Regions from separate parts of the Metabacillus indicus genome, predicted to be linked through region 3. Evidence: a T-box and tRNA genes for the amino acid it is inferred to sense, from the RefSeq annotation. Region 3 holds a T-box; the other regions hold tRNA genes.

Region 1 (4,147 bases), 1.6 Mb from region 3:
AATCTTGACTGGGAAGATTGATATATTTTTGAAACTAAATGAAGAAACTAATAAACAGGTGGCAGTTGTAAAAGAAGATGATAATTGTAGTTCTTAAATTAGCAGTACAAACTTGTGCCTTAGTTTTGTAAAAGCCCACTCGAGTAAGTACCAATAAAAATAAACCAGTGTTGATTCTATATATTAATAAATAGAATCAACACTGGTTTATTTTTAACTTCCTATTAAGAGAAAAAACTTATTACGATCAAGCTTCGCTTGTCGCATGGCAATGGCTTTGCCTTTAACCATATCAGTCTTAATTTTGCACATAAAATATTATCACTCATAAAGAAAAAGATTAATGCAACGGAAGCTCTTTAGAAAAACCATATAATAAAATGAGAATTTTATCTTATTGAACTAACAGGGCAGAATAATTGAAGAATACACATCTTATTTATCAGCGATTAATCTTGATCGTCTAATAAGTATCTTTAAAAGTTTGACCTTTTTTGACAAAATGAAGAACATTTGGTAAATTATAGATGGATAATTTTATTGAATATAGATAGGAAATAAAGGAGGAATAAATAATGTTTGCTGGATTTAATTTAAAGATGAATAGCGAGTTTCTTTCTTATAGTAATATAGGTAACACTATTTTAGAAGAGAATAAAGAACATATAGAAAAAGAATTTGATAGCTTTTTGCTCAGTGATGGAAGCATAGATGGAACAAAGATGCAAAACGATTGGTTTCCAGAAATAAATGCTGATGTTTTTATTTCTCACTCTCATGCAGATAAAGAGAAAGCTATTGCAGTGGCTGGTTGGCTATATGAAAAATTCGGTTTAACAGTTTTCATTGATTCTTGTGTGTGGGGATATGCTGCAAACCTTCTAAAAAAAATAGATGACATTTATTGTAAAAATAAAGACAGCAATACTTACAATTATGAAAAAAGAAATTTTTCAACAAGCCATGTTTATATGATGCTGTCAACGGCACTAACTAAGATGATAGATAAAACTGAATGTGTCCTTTTTTTAAATACTCCAAATTCCATTGTAACAAACGAGGTGATTAAACAAACAAAATCTCCTTGGATTTATTATGAATTAGCTATGACACAATCTATCAGAAAAAAGGACCCTATTAGATTCGGTTTAATAAAAAAAGGGTATTATCTTAAACATGCTCAAGTATTAGACATAAAGTATAAGCTGGATATAGGACATCTTTGTGAAATATCTCAAAATGACCTTCAAGAATGGGAAAAGGCTTATAATCCGAATGGTGATTCACATGCCTTAGATGTTTTGTATGAAAAACATGATTTAATTGATATTCAAGTCAAGATTTAATTGAGTATTTTCTAAAGAAAAGTACTGAATCATTAACTTGTTTATCAGTAGGAGGAATGTTGTATGGAAAGCAAAATACGTTATCTTGAAATGATCCAAAATGTAATAACGCGTATGGCATCTAATTCATTTTTATTAAAAGGTTGGACGGTTACCCTAGTAGTTGGATTACTTGCTTTCGCTAATATTGATGAAATGAATACGAAGTATATTATTTTAGCATTGGTACCTGTATTCTTCTTTTGGTTATTGGATGGATTTTTTATTCATCAAGAGTGGTTATTTAGGAAGCTGTATGAACATGCTGTTACTCTAAAAGAAACGGAAATAAATTTTTCGATGAGCACAAAACCTTTTGAAGGGAAAACAGGTAATTGGTTTAAAGCTATCATTTCAAAGACACTTTTAATATTCTACCTACCTGTTTTAATTGTAGTTGTCTTTGCTTTACTATCATTTCCAAATATTTCAATAAAACTATAGGGTTTTGGGTATGAAAATAGGAGTAAACAGCTCTATTCTATTACCATAATATATAATCTTCTTCAAATAGCTTTAGTGAAGGAGCTAAAGGACCACTAAGGTCCTTTTTTATTTTAAATTTCTCAAATAACAATCTTTGAAGAAAAATTCGTAAGCTTAATCATCCGTAATTTTCTTTTTAATAATTCGTGCTTCTTCATCTGAAAGTTTTTCTCTTCTACCCACACCAACCTCTTACGCACACGATATTATATTATTTATGTCGCGAAAATAAACGCAAAAAAAAGACTTCAACATAACCGTTGAAGTCTTGATTTCTATAGCTATTTTAGATACCGGTGGTCGGGGTCGAACCGACACTCCAGAGGAACACGATTTTGAGTCGTGCGCGTCTGCCAATTCCGCCACACCGGCAAATTGATCATTTTTTGAACTGGATACTGGTTGATGCCGAGGACCGGAATCGAACCGGTACGGTAGTCACCTACCGCAGGATTTTAAGTCCTGTGCGTCTGCCAGTTCCGCCACCCCGGCTAAGGGTGAGTTCATAAAAATTGGAGGCGACACCCGGATTTGAACCGGGGATAAAGGTTTTGCAGACCTCTGCCTTACCACTTGGCTATGCCGCCTTAAGATTCTGGAGCGGAAGACGGGATTCGAACCCGCGACCCCCACCTTGGCAAGGTGGTGTTCTACCACTGAACTACTTCCGCATTCGCCGTAATTGTATCTTATGCAGCTGGTGCACAAAGATGACTGTTAAAGTGAAAATGGCTGGGCTAGCTGGATTCGAACCAGCGCATGACGGAGTCAAAGTCCGTTGCCTTACCGCTTGGCTATAGCCCAAAACAAAAATAAAAACCCTATTAAGTAAAAAGGGGCGACTGATGGGAATCGAACCCACGAATGCCAGAGCCACAATCTGGTGCGTTAACCACTTCGCCACAGCCGCCATTATACTATATAAGATTAATTAAATTGGCAGGGGTAGTAGGACTCGAACCCACACCGGAGGTTTTGGAGACCTCTGTTCTACCTTTAAACTATACCCCTGTATTCTTTTTTAAAAATGGTGGAGGGGGACGGATTCGAACCGCCGAACCCTGAGGGAGCGGATTTACAGTCCGCCGCGTTTAGCCACTTCGCTACCCCTCCACATTTCAGTGGTGCCGGCAAGAGGACTTGAACCCCCAACCTACTGATTACAAGTCAGTTGCTCTACCAATTGAGCTACACCGGCATATAAGTGTAAATGGTGGCTTGGGACGGAATCGAACCGCCGACACAAGGATTTTCAGTCCTTTGCTCTACCGACTGAGCTACCAAGCCTTTATAAAAATGGCGGTCCCGACCGGGATCGAACCGGCGATCTCCTGCGTGACAGGCAGGCATGTTAACCGCTACACCACGGGACCATTTGGTTGCGGGGACAGGATTTGAACCTGCGACCTTCGGGTTATGAGCCCGACGAGCTACCAGACTGCTCCACCCCGCGATAATAATAAGGTAATTCTTTTTCGTCCCGATAAGTTGGTGTTAAACCTGCTTGACCGTTACGCTGCTGCTTTAAATTTTCATGGTGGAGGATGACGGGCTCGAACCGCCGACCCTCTGCTTGTAAGGCAGATGCTCTCCCAGCTGAGCTAATCCTCCGCAGTGAAAATATGTTGGTGACCCGTACGGGATTCGAACCCGTGTTACCGCCGTGAAAGGGCGGTGTCTTAACCGCTTGACCAACGGGCCATAAAGTTGTGGCGGAGAGCAAGGGATTCGAACCCTTGAGACGGGTTACCGCCTACACGATTTCCAATCGTGCTCCTTCGGCCACTCGGACAGCTCTCCAAAATGGCTCCGCAGGTAGGACTCGAACCTACGACCGATCGGTTAACAGCCGATAGCTCTACCACTGAGCTACTGCGGAATAATAATTTTCACCAGCCTGGCAACGTCCTACTCTCACAGGGGGAAACCCCCAACTACCATCGGCGCTAAAGAGCTTAACTTCCGTGTTCGGCATGGGAACGGGTGTGACCTCTTTGCCATCATCACCAGACATAGTGACAAAAATTATTATACTATGAAATCCGAAGATTTCAAGCTTTTTTTTTGAAAGAAGTTATTCTTTCAAAACTGAATAACGTTTGATAACAAGATTCACATGCAACTTACACTTAGTTAGACTGTGGTTAAGTCCTCGAACGATTAGTATCTGTCAGCTCCACACGTCACCGCGCTTCCACCTCAGACCTATCAACCTGATCATCTTTCAGGGTTCTTACTCACAAATGTGATGGGAAATCTCATCTTGAGGGGGGCTT
Region 2 (4,147 bases), 1.2 Mb from region 3:
GGGGCTGACGCCTGCCCGGTGCTGGAAGGTTAAGGGGAGAGGTTAGCGCAAGCGAAGCTTTGAACCGAAGCCCCAGTAAACGGCGGCCGTAACTATAACGGTCCTAAGGTAGCGAAATTCCTTGTCGGGTAAGTTCCGACCCGCACGAAAGGCGTAACGATCTGGGCACTGTCTCAACGAGAGACTCGGTGAAATTATAGTACCTGTGAAGATGCAGGTTACCCGCGACAGGACGGAAAGACCCCGTGGAGCTTTACTGCAGCCTGATATTGAATTTTGGTACAGCTTGTACAGGATAGGTAGGAGCCTTGGAAGCCGGAGCGCAAGCTTCGGTGGAGGCATTGGTGGGATACTACCCTTGCTGTATTGAAATTCTAACCCGCAGCCCTTACCGGGCTGGGAGACAGTGTCAGGCGGGCAGTTTGACTGGGGCGGTCGCCTCCTAAAATGTAACGGAGGCGCCCAAAGGTTCCCTCAGAATGGTTGGAAATCATTCGCAGAGTGTAAAGGCACAAGGGAGCTTGACTGCGAGACCTACAAGTCGAGCAGGGACGAAAGTCGGGCTTAGTGATCCGGTGGTTCCGCATGGAAGGGCCATCGCTCAACGGATAAAAGCTACCCCGGGGATAACAGGCTTATCTCCCCCAAGAGTCCACATCGACGGGGAGGTTTGGCACCTCGATGTCGGCTCATCGCATCCTGGGGCTGTAGTCGGTCCCAAGGGTTGGGCTGTTCGCCCATTAAAGCGGTACGCGAGCTGGGTTCAGAACGTCGTGAGACAGTTCGGTCCCTATCCGTCGTGGGCGCAGGAAATTTGAGAGGAGCTGTCCTTAGTACGAGAGGACCGGGATGGACGCACCGCTGGTGTACCAGTTGTCTTGCCAAAGGCATCGCTGGGTAGCTATGTGCGGAAGGGATAAGTGCTGAAAGCATCTAAGCATGAAGCCCCCCTCAAGATGAGATTTCCCATCACATTTGTGAGTAAGAACCCTGAAAGATGATCAGGTTGATAGGTCTGAGGTGGAAGCGCGGTGACGTGTGGAGCTGACAGATACTAATCGTTCGAGGACTTAACCACAGTCTAACTAAGCGTAAGTTGCACGTGAATCTTGTTATCAAACGTTATTCAGTTTTGAAAGAATAACTTCTTTCAAAAAAAGCTTGAAATCTTCGGATTTCATAGTATAATAATTTTTGTCACTATGTCTGGTGATGATGGCAAAGAGGTCACACCCGTTCCCATGCCGAACACGGAAGTTAAGCTCTTTAGCGCCGATGGTAGTTGGGGGTTTCCCCCTGTGAGAGTAGGACGTTGCCAGGCTTGTGAACAAATCATTATATTATTCCGCAGTAGCTCAGTGGTAGAGCTATCGGCTGTTAACCGATCGGTCGTAGGTTCGAGTCCTACCTGCGGAGCCATGCTTCCATAGCTCAGTCGGTAGAGCACTTCCATGGTAAGGAAGAGGTCATCGGTTCAAGCCCGGTTGGGAGCTTACATTACAACTTCAACTGGCCCGTTGGTCAAGCGGTTAAGACACCGCCCTTTCACGGCGGTAACACGGGTTCGAATCCCGTACGGGTCACCATTGTTTTTTTATGTGAAATACTAAACATTCTTTTCTTCTGGAGGATTAGCTCAGCTGGGAGAGCATCTGCCTTACAAGCAGAGGGTCGGCGGTTCGAGCCCGTCATCCTCCACCATAAGAATTAAATAATCTTACTTCAAATGCCGGTGTAGCTCAATTGGTAGAGCAACTGACTTGTAATCAGTAGGTTGGGGGTTCAAGTCCTCTCGCCGGCACCACTGAAATGTGGAGGGGTAGCGAAGTGGCTAAACGCGGCGGACTGTAAATCCGCTCCCTCCGGGTTCGGCGGTTCGAATCCGTCCCCCTCCACCATTTTATTTAGACAAGCTGGAATTGAATAGTTTTTGTCTGGACTGTAAATAATAAGGTTAGTTAACATAAACCTTTTTACGGTCAATTCCAATTTTATAAATTACATACTTTCATTGGGCTATAGCCAAGCGGTAAGGCAACGGACTTTGACTCCGTCATGCGCTGGTTCGAATCCAGCTAGCCCAGCCATTTTCTTTTGAACTGTGTGTCTGCGCAGGATCTTAAGACTGAATTCATTTATGTGCCATTAGCTCAGTCGGTAGAGCATCTGACTTTTAATCAGAGGGTCGAAGGTTCGAGTCCTTCATGGCACACCATTTTTCCTTAATATGCGGGTGTGGCGGAATTGGCAGACGCGCTAGACTTAGGATCTAGTGTCTTTGACGTGGGGGTTCGAGTCCCTTCACCCGCATGATGTTGCGGAAGTAGTTCAGTGGTAGAACACCACCTTGCCAAGGTGGGGGTCGCGGGTTCGAATCCCGTCTTCCGCTCCATATTCGGGGCCTTAGCTCAGCTGGGAGAGCGCCTGCCTTGCACGCAGGAGGTCAGCGGTTCGATCCCGCTAGGCTCCATCTTTAAACCTAAGACTATATGGTCTTAGGTTTTTTTGTTTTCCAAAAATGGTTCGGAGGAGTTATTGAGTCATTTATTTAACAGAAAACTCTGTATATATATACATAATTTTGTCGAGTTGAGTCATCTCCCTTTTTGAACGTACAATAGAGGCACAGGCTTCTAATAAGGGGGATGATTGAGATGAAAGAAAGAATATCAATTATTGGAGTACCAATGGATCTTGGACAAATGCGCCGCGGTGTCGATATGGGGCCGAGTGCGATTCGATATGCCGGTGTTGTTGAGAGATTAGAAGGGCTCAGCTATAAGATTGAAGATAAGGGCGATATTGAGATTGGTCGTGCGAACAGAGAAGAAGAAGCAGCCAATAACCTGAGAAATTTGAAAGCGGTGTCAGAGGCCAGTGTGAAGCTTTCAGATCAGGTGGATGAAGCGATCAAATCGGGTTCTTTTCCACTTGTTTTCGGCGGAGACCACAGCATTGCAATCGGGACGCTTGCAGGGGTGTCAAAGCACTATGAGAATCTCGGAGTCATCTGGTACGATGCCCATGGCGATTTAAACACTGGAGAAACGTCACCATCAGGCAATATTCATGGTATGCCTCTTGCTGTCAGCATTGGAATCGGTGATGAGGCACTCACGAGAATTGGAGGCTACACACCTAAAGTAAAGCCTGAGAACATTGTGATTATAGGTGCCAGGTCGCTTGATCAGGGTGAGAAAGAGCTGATTAAGGAAAAGGGAATCAAAGTATATACCATGCATGAAATTGACCGCCTTGGTATGACGAAGGTGATGGAGGAAACCATCGAGTATTTGAAGGAACGTACGGATGGAGTTCATCTATCATTGGATCTTGACGGACTTGACCCTCATGATGCACCTGGTGTCGGAACACCTGTTATTGGCGGCATCAGCTACAGGGAAAGCCATCTTGCCATGGAAATGCTTGCAGAATCAGAGATTATCACATCAGCAGAGTTTGTTGAAGTAAATCCGATTCTTGATGAAAAAAATAAAACCGCAACAGTTGCTGTTGCTTTAATGGGCTCTTTATTCGGAGAGAAGCTCAAATAATAACGGGTACAAAAGGCATAGCCGATTGAGGCTATGCCCTTTCCATTTTTACGGGATTCTTTTAAGATAGATTTAAGATAAACCTCCTCAAAAGCCATCTACAGGACACCTAAAATTTGTTAAACTATTTTTATGTGAAAAAAAATGAAACCTTTTATTCGGCTTATACGTAATAAGGGGAATCCGCGATTTGTGCGGAGGTAAGGGGTATCATGGAGACGATCGTAAAAAACAGAATTAAACAAGTGAAAAAAGGCGACCAGAATGCATTTGCCGAAATTGTAGATCTGTACAAGGACAAGATTTATCAGCTTTGCTACCGCATGCTTGGGAATTCTCATGAGGCTGAGGATATTGCTCAGGAAGCGTTTATACGGGCATACGTCAATATTCACAGCTACGATATGGATAAAAAGTTTTCAACATGGCTGTACCGCATAGCAACGAACCTGACAATTGACCGGATCAGAAAGAAAAAGCCCGATTACTATCTGGATGCAGAGGTCGCCGGAACAGAGGGGCTCACTATGTATTCCCAGGTTGCAGCGGATGTTGCGCTGCCTGAGGATCAGGTTGCGACAATGGAACTTCAG
Region 3 (4,147 bases):
ACGTCGCTTTTGGTGCAATCATTCCCGGGTTTACTTCATGTGCAGCGTTCATCATCTTCGACCAGAGGAGGATGTTCCGCTGGCTGTAGGACATGCCTTTATAGTTTTTATCAACAGACTTTGGAGTATCATAGCCGAGCCATGTGCCAAAGGACACATTTGGATTAGAAGCTACAAACCAAATATCCTTATACTCCTGACTCGTACCTGTCTTTCCTGCCCAGTCTGCACTGAATGACAGATACTTTTTGGCTGACGCCCCTGTTCCGGACTGTACAACATCTCTCATCATATCAATCGTCAGATAGGAAGTTTGCGGTGTGAACACGTCGACAGCTTTTGATTGATGCTGGTAAATGACTTCTCCTGATTTTGTTTCTATTTTTTCAATCAGATAAGCATCAACAAATTTTCCGCCGTTTGCAAAGGTAGCATAGGCGTTTACGTTTTCCTCTACTGTCACTCCGTTGGTCAATCCACCGATCGCAACGGCAGGGGCTCCGATATCTCTTTTAGAAATATTGCTCATGCCCATTTTCTTTAAATACTCAGTAGGATTTTGATCCATAACCCTCATATATGATTTGATGGCAGGTATGTTATATGATTTCTCAAGAGCAAATCGCGCACTTGTAAAGCCATGGAACCTGCCGTCAAAGTTTTTAGGCTTCCATCCCCGAACGTCCATCGGCACATCTGCAAGAACGGACCCAGGCTGCAGTTTTCCGACTTCCATGGCAGGGGCATAGGCAAGGAGCGGCTTCATCGTCGAACCATTCGAACGGTACGAATCTGTCGCATGATTCGTCTCTGAAACACCGTGATCTCTTCCCCCGACAAAGCTGAGGATTTTTCCGGTTTTGTTTTCGATTAACACAGCGCCTACTTCAACTGGTTCCTGAACTTGATCCTTTTTGCCTGTTTCTTTATTAATCTTGTATTCTGGTTTGCTGTTGCCGTAATATTCATAGGATTTGGCAATGGCGTTCATTTTATCGTACATCGCCTTATTGACGGTGGTATGAATCTTGTAGCCGTTTTGTCTTAGATTTCTGTCTGCCAGAGCTTTGTATTCGGCATAGAGTTCTTTATTTTGCTTTAATTCATCCAGTTTGCGGCCGTCTTTTTCCGCAAGCTGGGCAAGAATGATATCTCTTGCGCGCTCTTCAATTTCGTATGTGAGCCAAGGATATTCATCAATGGAAGAAGGTTTGGCGGCTGTTAAGCTTTTTCTAAGGTCGAATTTGCTTGCTTCCTGATATTCCTGCTGGGTAATAAAGCCTTTGTCGTGCATGCGGCGCAGAACGGTTTTCATTCTGGACGTCCCCGCATCAAGATTTTCTTTAATTTCTCCCTGGTTTGTAAAAGGTGTGTAGCCAAACGGGCTTTGCGGAAGTCCCGCTATAAATGCTGCTTGAGGGAGCGACAGGTCTTTTGCATCGACTCCGAAAATACCTTGGGCAGCTGCCTGTACTCCCGCGACATTTCTTCCTGATGCATTTCTTCCAAGATCCGCTACATTCAAGTAAGCTTCAAGAATCTCTTCTTTTTCAAAAAATCGTTCTAGTCTGAGCGCAAGCAGAATTTCCTTTGCTTTTCGGTCAAAAGAAACTTCATCGGTCAGGATCTGATTTTTGATGAGCTGCTGAGTCAGCGTGCTTCCTCCTGAACGATTAGACGAGTTGGTTGCTTCCTGAAAAAGAGCGCGCATAATCGCTTTAGGAACCACGCCGTCATGCTCGTAGAAAAATTCATCTTCTGTCGCGATTACGGCATTTTTTACATGATCAGAAATATCCGCAAGCTTTACTTCCTGCCGTTCAATATCTGCCCGGAGCTTGCCGAGGTAAACATTATCCGAAAAATAAGCCTGCGAGGTTTCTTCATAGTTGTAGATGTCTTTTTTCATTGAATTGTATGTGCGGAGAGGTTCATCTTTTACGAGAGAAGCAAAATAGCCTGCTCCTACGCCCGCACCGAAAGAAGCCGTCAGTAAACCGATTACAATAAACACAAGCACCAGGTTCCAGATGACTCCATATGTAATGTTAAACCCTTTAATTGTTCTATGTTTGTATGGCATCCATTTTCTGTACCACGTTTTAAGTTTATCCATGAGCGTATCATCCCCCTATACAATCACTTTATTATATCATATAAAAACAGTTCTTTTGTATGATCTTGTCAAATCGGGGCGGATCGTTTGACAAGTCATGCTGAGTTGTGGTAAAAAAGATTTATTATTATTTATCGCTTTGAATGGAAGAAGTAGTGAACATCTCCCTGTCCCAGAAAGCTGATGGTCGATGCAAATCAGCACAAAGATGTGTCATGAATTACCTCCAGGAGCTTCTTTTGTGAACGGCAGATCTGCCAATTAGCAGAAGACGGTTAAAGGCCGTTATCTTTTCGAGACGGGAAGCATGCTTCCCAAAGCAGGGTGGTACCGCGTATTCCACGCCCCTTCATTTATTGAAGGGGCGTTTTTGTATTTTATGAAAAAGGAGAGAAGCAAAATGAGTGAATTGCTCAAAGATCTTCAGTTTAGAGGATTAATTCAACAAATGACAGACGAAGAAGGCCTGAAAAAGGTGCTTGAAGAGGAGTCTGTTAAATTATATACAGGATTTGACCCGACAGCAGACAGCCTGCACATCGGCCATCTGCTTCCAATCTTGACGCTTCGCCGTTTCCAGCAGGCAGGACACCGTCCGATTGCCCTCGTAGGGGGAGCAACAGGAATGATTGGAGACCCGTCCGGCAAAAAAGCAGAACGTACGCTGAATACATCTGATATCGTCAAAGAATGGTCAGATAAAATTAAAAACCAGCTGTCACGTTTCCTTGATTTTGATCTTTCAGGCAAAAATCCTGCCGTACTTGCAAACAACTTCGACTGGATCGGCTCTATGGATCTCATTACGTTCCTAAGAGACGTTGGCAAAAACTTCGGCATCAACTACATGCTTGCTAAAGATACGGTTGCATCAAGAATCGAATCCGGCATCTCATACACAGAATTCAGCTACATGATTCTGCAATCATACGACTTCCTGAACCTATACAGAGAAGAAGGCTGCAGACTTCAGGTTGGAGGAAGCGATCAGTGGGGCAACATTACAGCAGGTCTTGAGCTGATCCGCAAATCAGAAGAGAATGCAAAAGCATTCGGTCTAACTGTACCGCTTGTGACAAAATCAGACGGCACAAAATTCGGCAAAACAGAAGGCGGCGCGATCTGGCTTGATAAGGAAAAGACAACGCCTTACGAGTTCTACCAGTTCTGGATCAACACAGACGACCGCGACGTTATGAAATACATTAAGTTCTTTACGTTCATGTCACACGCGGAAATTGAAGCTCTTGAGCAGGAGCTTGTGAGCTCTCCGGAAAAACGTGCAGCTCAAAAAGCACTCGCTGAAGAAATGACAAAGCTTGTGCATGGAGAAAAATCTCTTGATCAGGCCATCAAGATTTCACAGGCGCTGTTCAGCGGCAACATCAAAGAACTGACGGGCGACGAAATTGAACAGGGCTTCAAAGACGTTCCTGCCTTTACAGTAGAAGAGGACGAAATCGGCTTGATTGACCTTTTAGTCAATGCCAAAATCTCTCCTTCAAAGCGTCAGGCGAGAGAAGACGTATCAAACGGAGCGGTTTACATTAACGGCGAACGCGTTCAGGAAACAGACAAAGTTCTTGGAGCCGAAGACCGCATTGACGACAAGTTTACCGTGATCCGCAGAGGGAAGAAGAAGTACACGCTGATTCAGTACAAATAAAGCGAATAACAAAAGCGCATTGATCTTTAGTTGATCGATGTGCTTTTTCGTTTCGTTAAATATCAGAAAAATCAATCTTGTAAACGGTTAAAAATTGTGGTAAGTTTGCATCAATGAAAATACAAATAATTGTACAAGAGTGGTGCTATGGAAATTTTTGAATCTCTTCTTTCTAAGAAAGGGCTTATTTTACAGAGAATTGCTGAAGATTTACTGTTTATTGATGTAAATGACAGAATTCCCAAGGTAGGCGATTTATCAGAAAAATATAATGTAGGAAGGGGGACTGTACAGACAGCCCTAAAATATCTTGAACAAAGCGGAAGTATTACTTTAGAAGCAAAAGGTCATATGGGTACATTTCT

What was found. The T-box of region 3 lies ahead of tyrS (tyrosine--tRNA ligase). A T-box ahead of a tRNA ligase gene usually reads a tRNA of that ligase, here a tRNA-Tyr.
Region 1: it encodes a tRNA-Tyr, which carries the amino acid that the T-box ahead of tyrS (tyrosine--tRNA ligase) is inferred to sense. The anticodon was not compared.
Region 2: it encodes a tRNA-Tyr, which carries the amino acid that the T-box ahead of tyrS (tyrosine--tRNA ligase) is inferred to sense. The anticodon was not compared.

The regions. Positions count from the first base shown of each region.
Region 1 covers NZ_CP176757.1:613,592-617,738, reverse strand. Annotated here, with positions in the region: gene ACK1LH_RS03270 (hypothetical protein) at 1-97, shown strand, start outside; gene ACK1LH_RS03265 (hypothetical protein) at 576-1,346, shown strand; gene ACK1LH_RS03260 (hypothetical protein) at 1,410-1,829, shown strand; tRNA gene ACK1LH_RS03255 (tRNA-Leu) at 2,163-2,243, opposite strand; tRNA gene ACK1LH_RS03250 (tRNA-Leu) at 2,278-2,363, opposite strand; tRNA gene ACK1LH_RS03245 (tRNA-Cys) at 2,385-2,458, opposite strand; tRNA gene ACK1LH_RS03240 (tRNA-Gly) at 2,468-2,542, opposite strand; tRNA gene ACK1LH_RS03235 (tRNA-Gln) at 2,601-2,675, opposite strand; tRNA gene ACK1LH_RS03230 (tRNA-His) at 2,709-2,781, opposite strand; tRNA gene ACK1LH_RS03225 (tRNA-Trp) at 2,809-2,882, opposite strand; tRNA gene ACK1LH_RS03220 (tRNA-Tyr) at 2,900-2,984, opposite strand; tRNA gene ACK1LH_RS03215 (tRNA-Thr) at 2,994-3,069, opposite strand; tRNA gene ACK1LH_RS03210 (tRNA-Phe) at 3,083-3,158, opposite strand; tRNA gene ACK1LH_RS03205 (tRNA-Asp) at 3,169-3,244, opposite strand; tRNA gene ACK1LH_RS03200 (tRNA-Met) at 3,248-3,324, opposite strand; tRNA gene ACK1LH_RS03195 (tRNA-Val) at 3,407-3,482, opposite strand; tRNA gene ACK1LH_RS03190 (tRNA-Glu) at 3,498-3,572, opposite strand; tRNA gene ACK1LH_RS03185 (tRNA-Ser) at 3,582-3,671, opposite strand; tRNA gene ACK1LH_RS03180 (tRNA-Asn) at 3,676-3,750, opposite strand; rRNA gene rrf (5S ribosomal RNA) at 3,767-3,882, opposite strand; rRNA gene ACK1LH_RS03170 (23S ribosomal RNA) at 4,012-4,147, opposite strand, start outside.
Region 2 covers NZ_CP176757.1:172,402-176,548, forward strand. Annotated here, with positions in the region: rRNA gene ACK1LH_RS00970 (23S ribosomal RNA) at 1-1,078, shown strand, start outside; rRNA gene rrf (5S ribosomal RNA) at 1,206-1,321, shown strand; tRNA gene ACK1LH_RS00980 (tRNA-Asn) at 1,345-1,419, shown strand; tRNA gene ACK1LH_RS00985 (tRNA-Thr) at 1,421-1,493, shown strand; tRNA gene ACK1LH_RS00990 (tRNA-Glu) at 1,512-1,586, shown strand; tRNA gene ACK1LH_RS00995 (tRNA-Val) at 1,626-1,701, shown strand; tRNA gene ACK1LH_RS01000 (tRNA-Thr) at 1,729-1,804, shown strand; tRNA gene ACK1LH_RS01005 (tRNA-Tyr) at 1,814-1,898, shown strand; tRNA gene ACK1LH_RS01010 (tRNA-Gln) at 2,013-2,087, shown strand; tRNA gene ACK1LH_RS01015 (tRNA-Lys) at 2,140-2,215, shown strand; tRNA gene ACK1LH_RS01020 (tRNA-Leu) at 2,230-2,310, shown strand; tRNA gene ACK1LH_RS01025 (tRNA-Gly) at 2,318-2,392, shown strand; tRNA gene ACK1LH_RS01030 (tRNA-Ala) at 2,398-2,470, shown strand; gene rocF (arginase) at 2,655-3,554, shown strand; gene sigW (RNA polymerase sigma factor SigW) at 3,767-4,147, shown strand, end outside.
Region 3 covers NZ_CP176757.1:3,124,958-3,129,104, reverse strand. Annotated here, with positions in the region: gene ACK1LH_RS16055 (transglycosylase domain-containing protein) at 1-2,116, opposite strand, end outside; T-box leader at 2,247-2,468, shown strand; gene tyrS (tyrosine--tRNA ligase) at 2,517-3,782, shown strand; gene yhfZ (GntR family transcriptional regulator YhfZ) at 3,930-4,147, shown strand, end outside.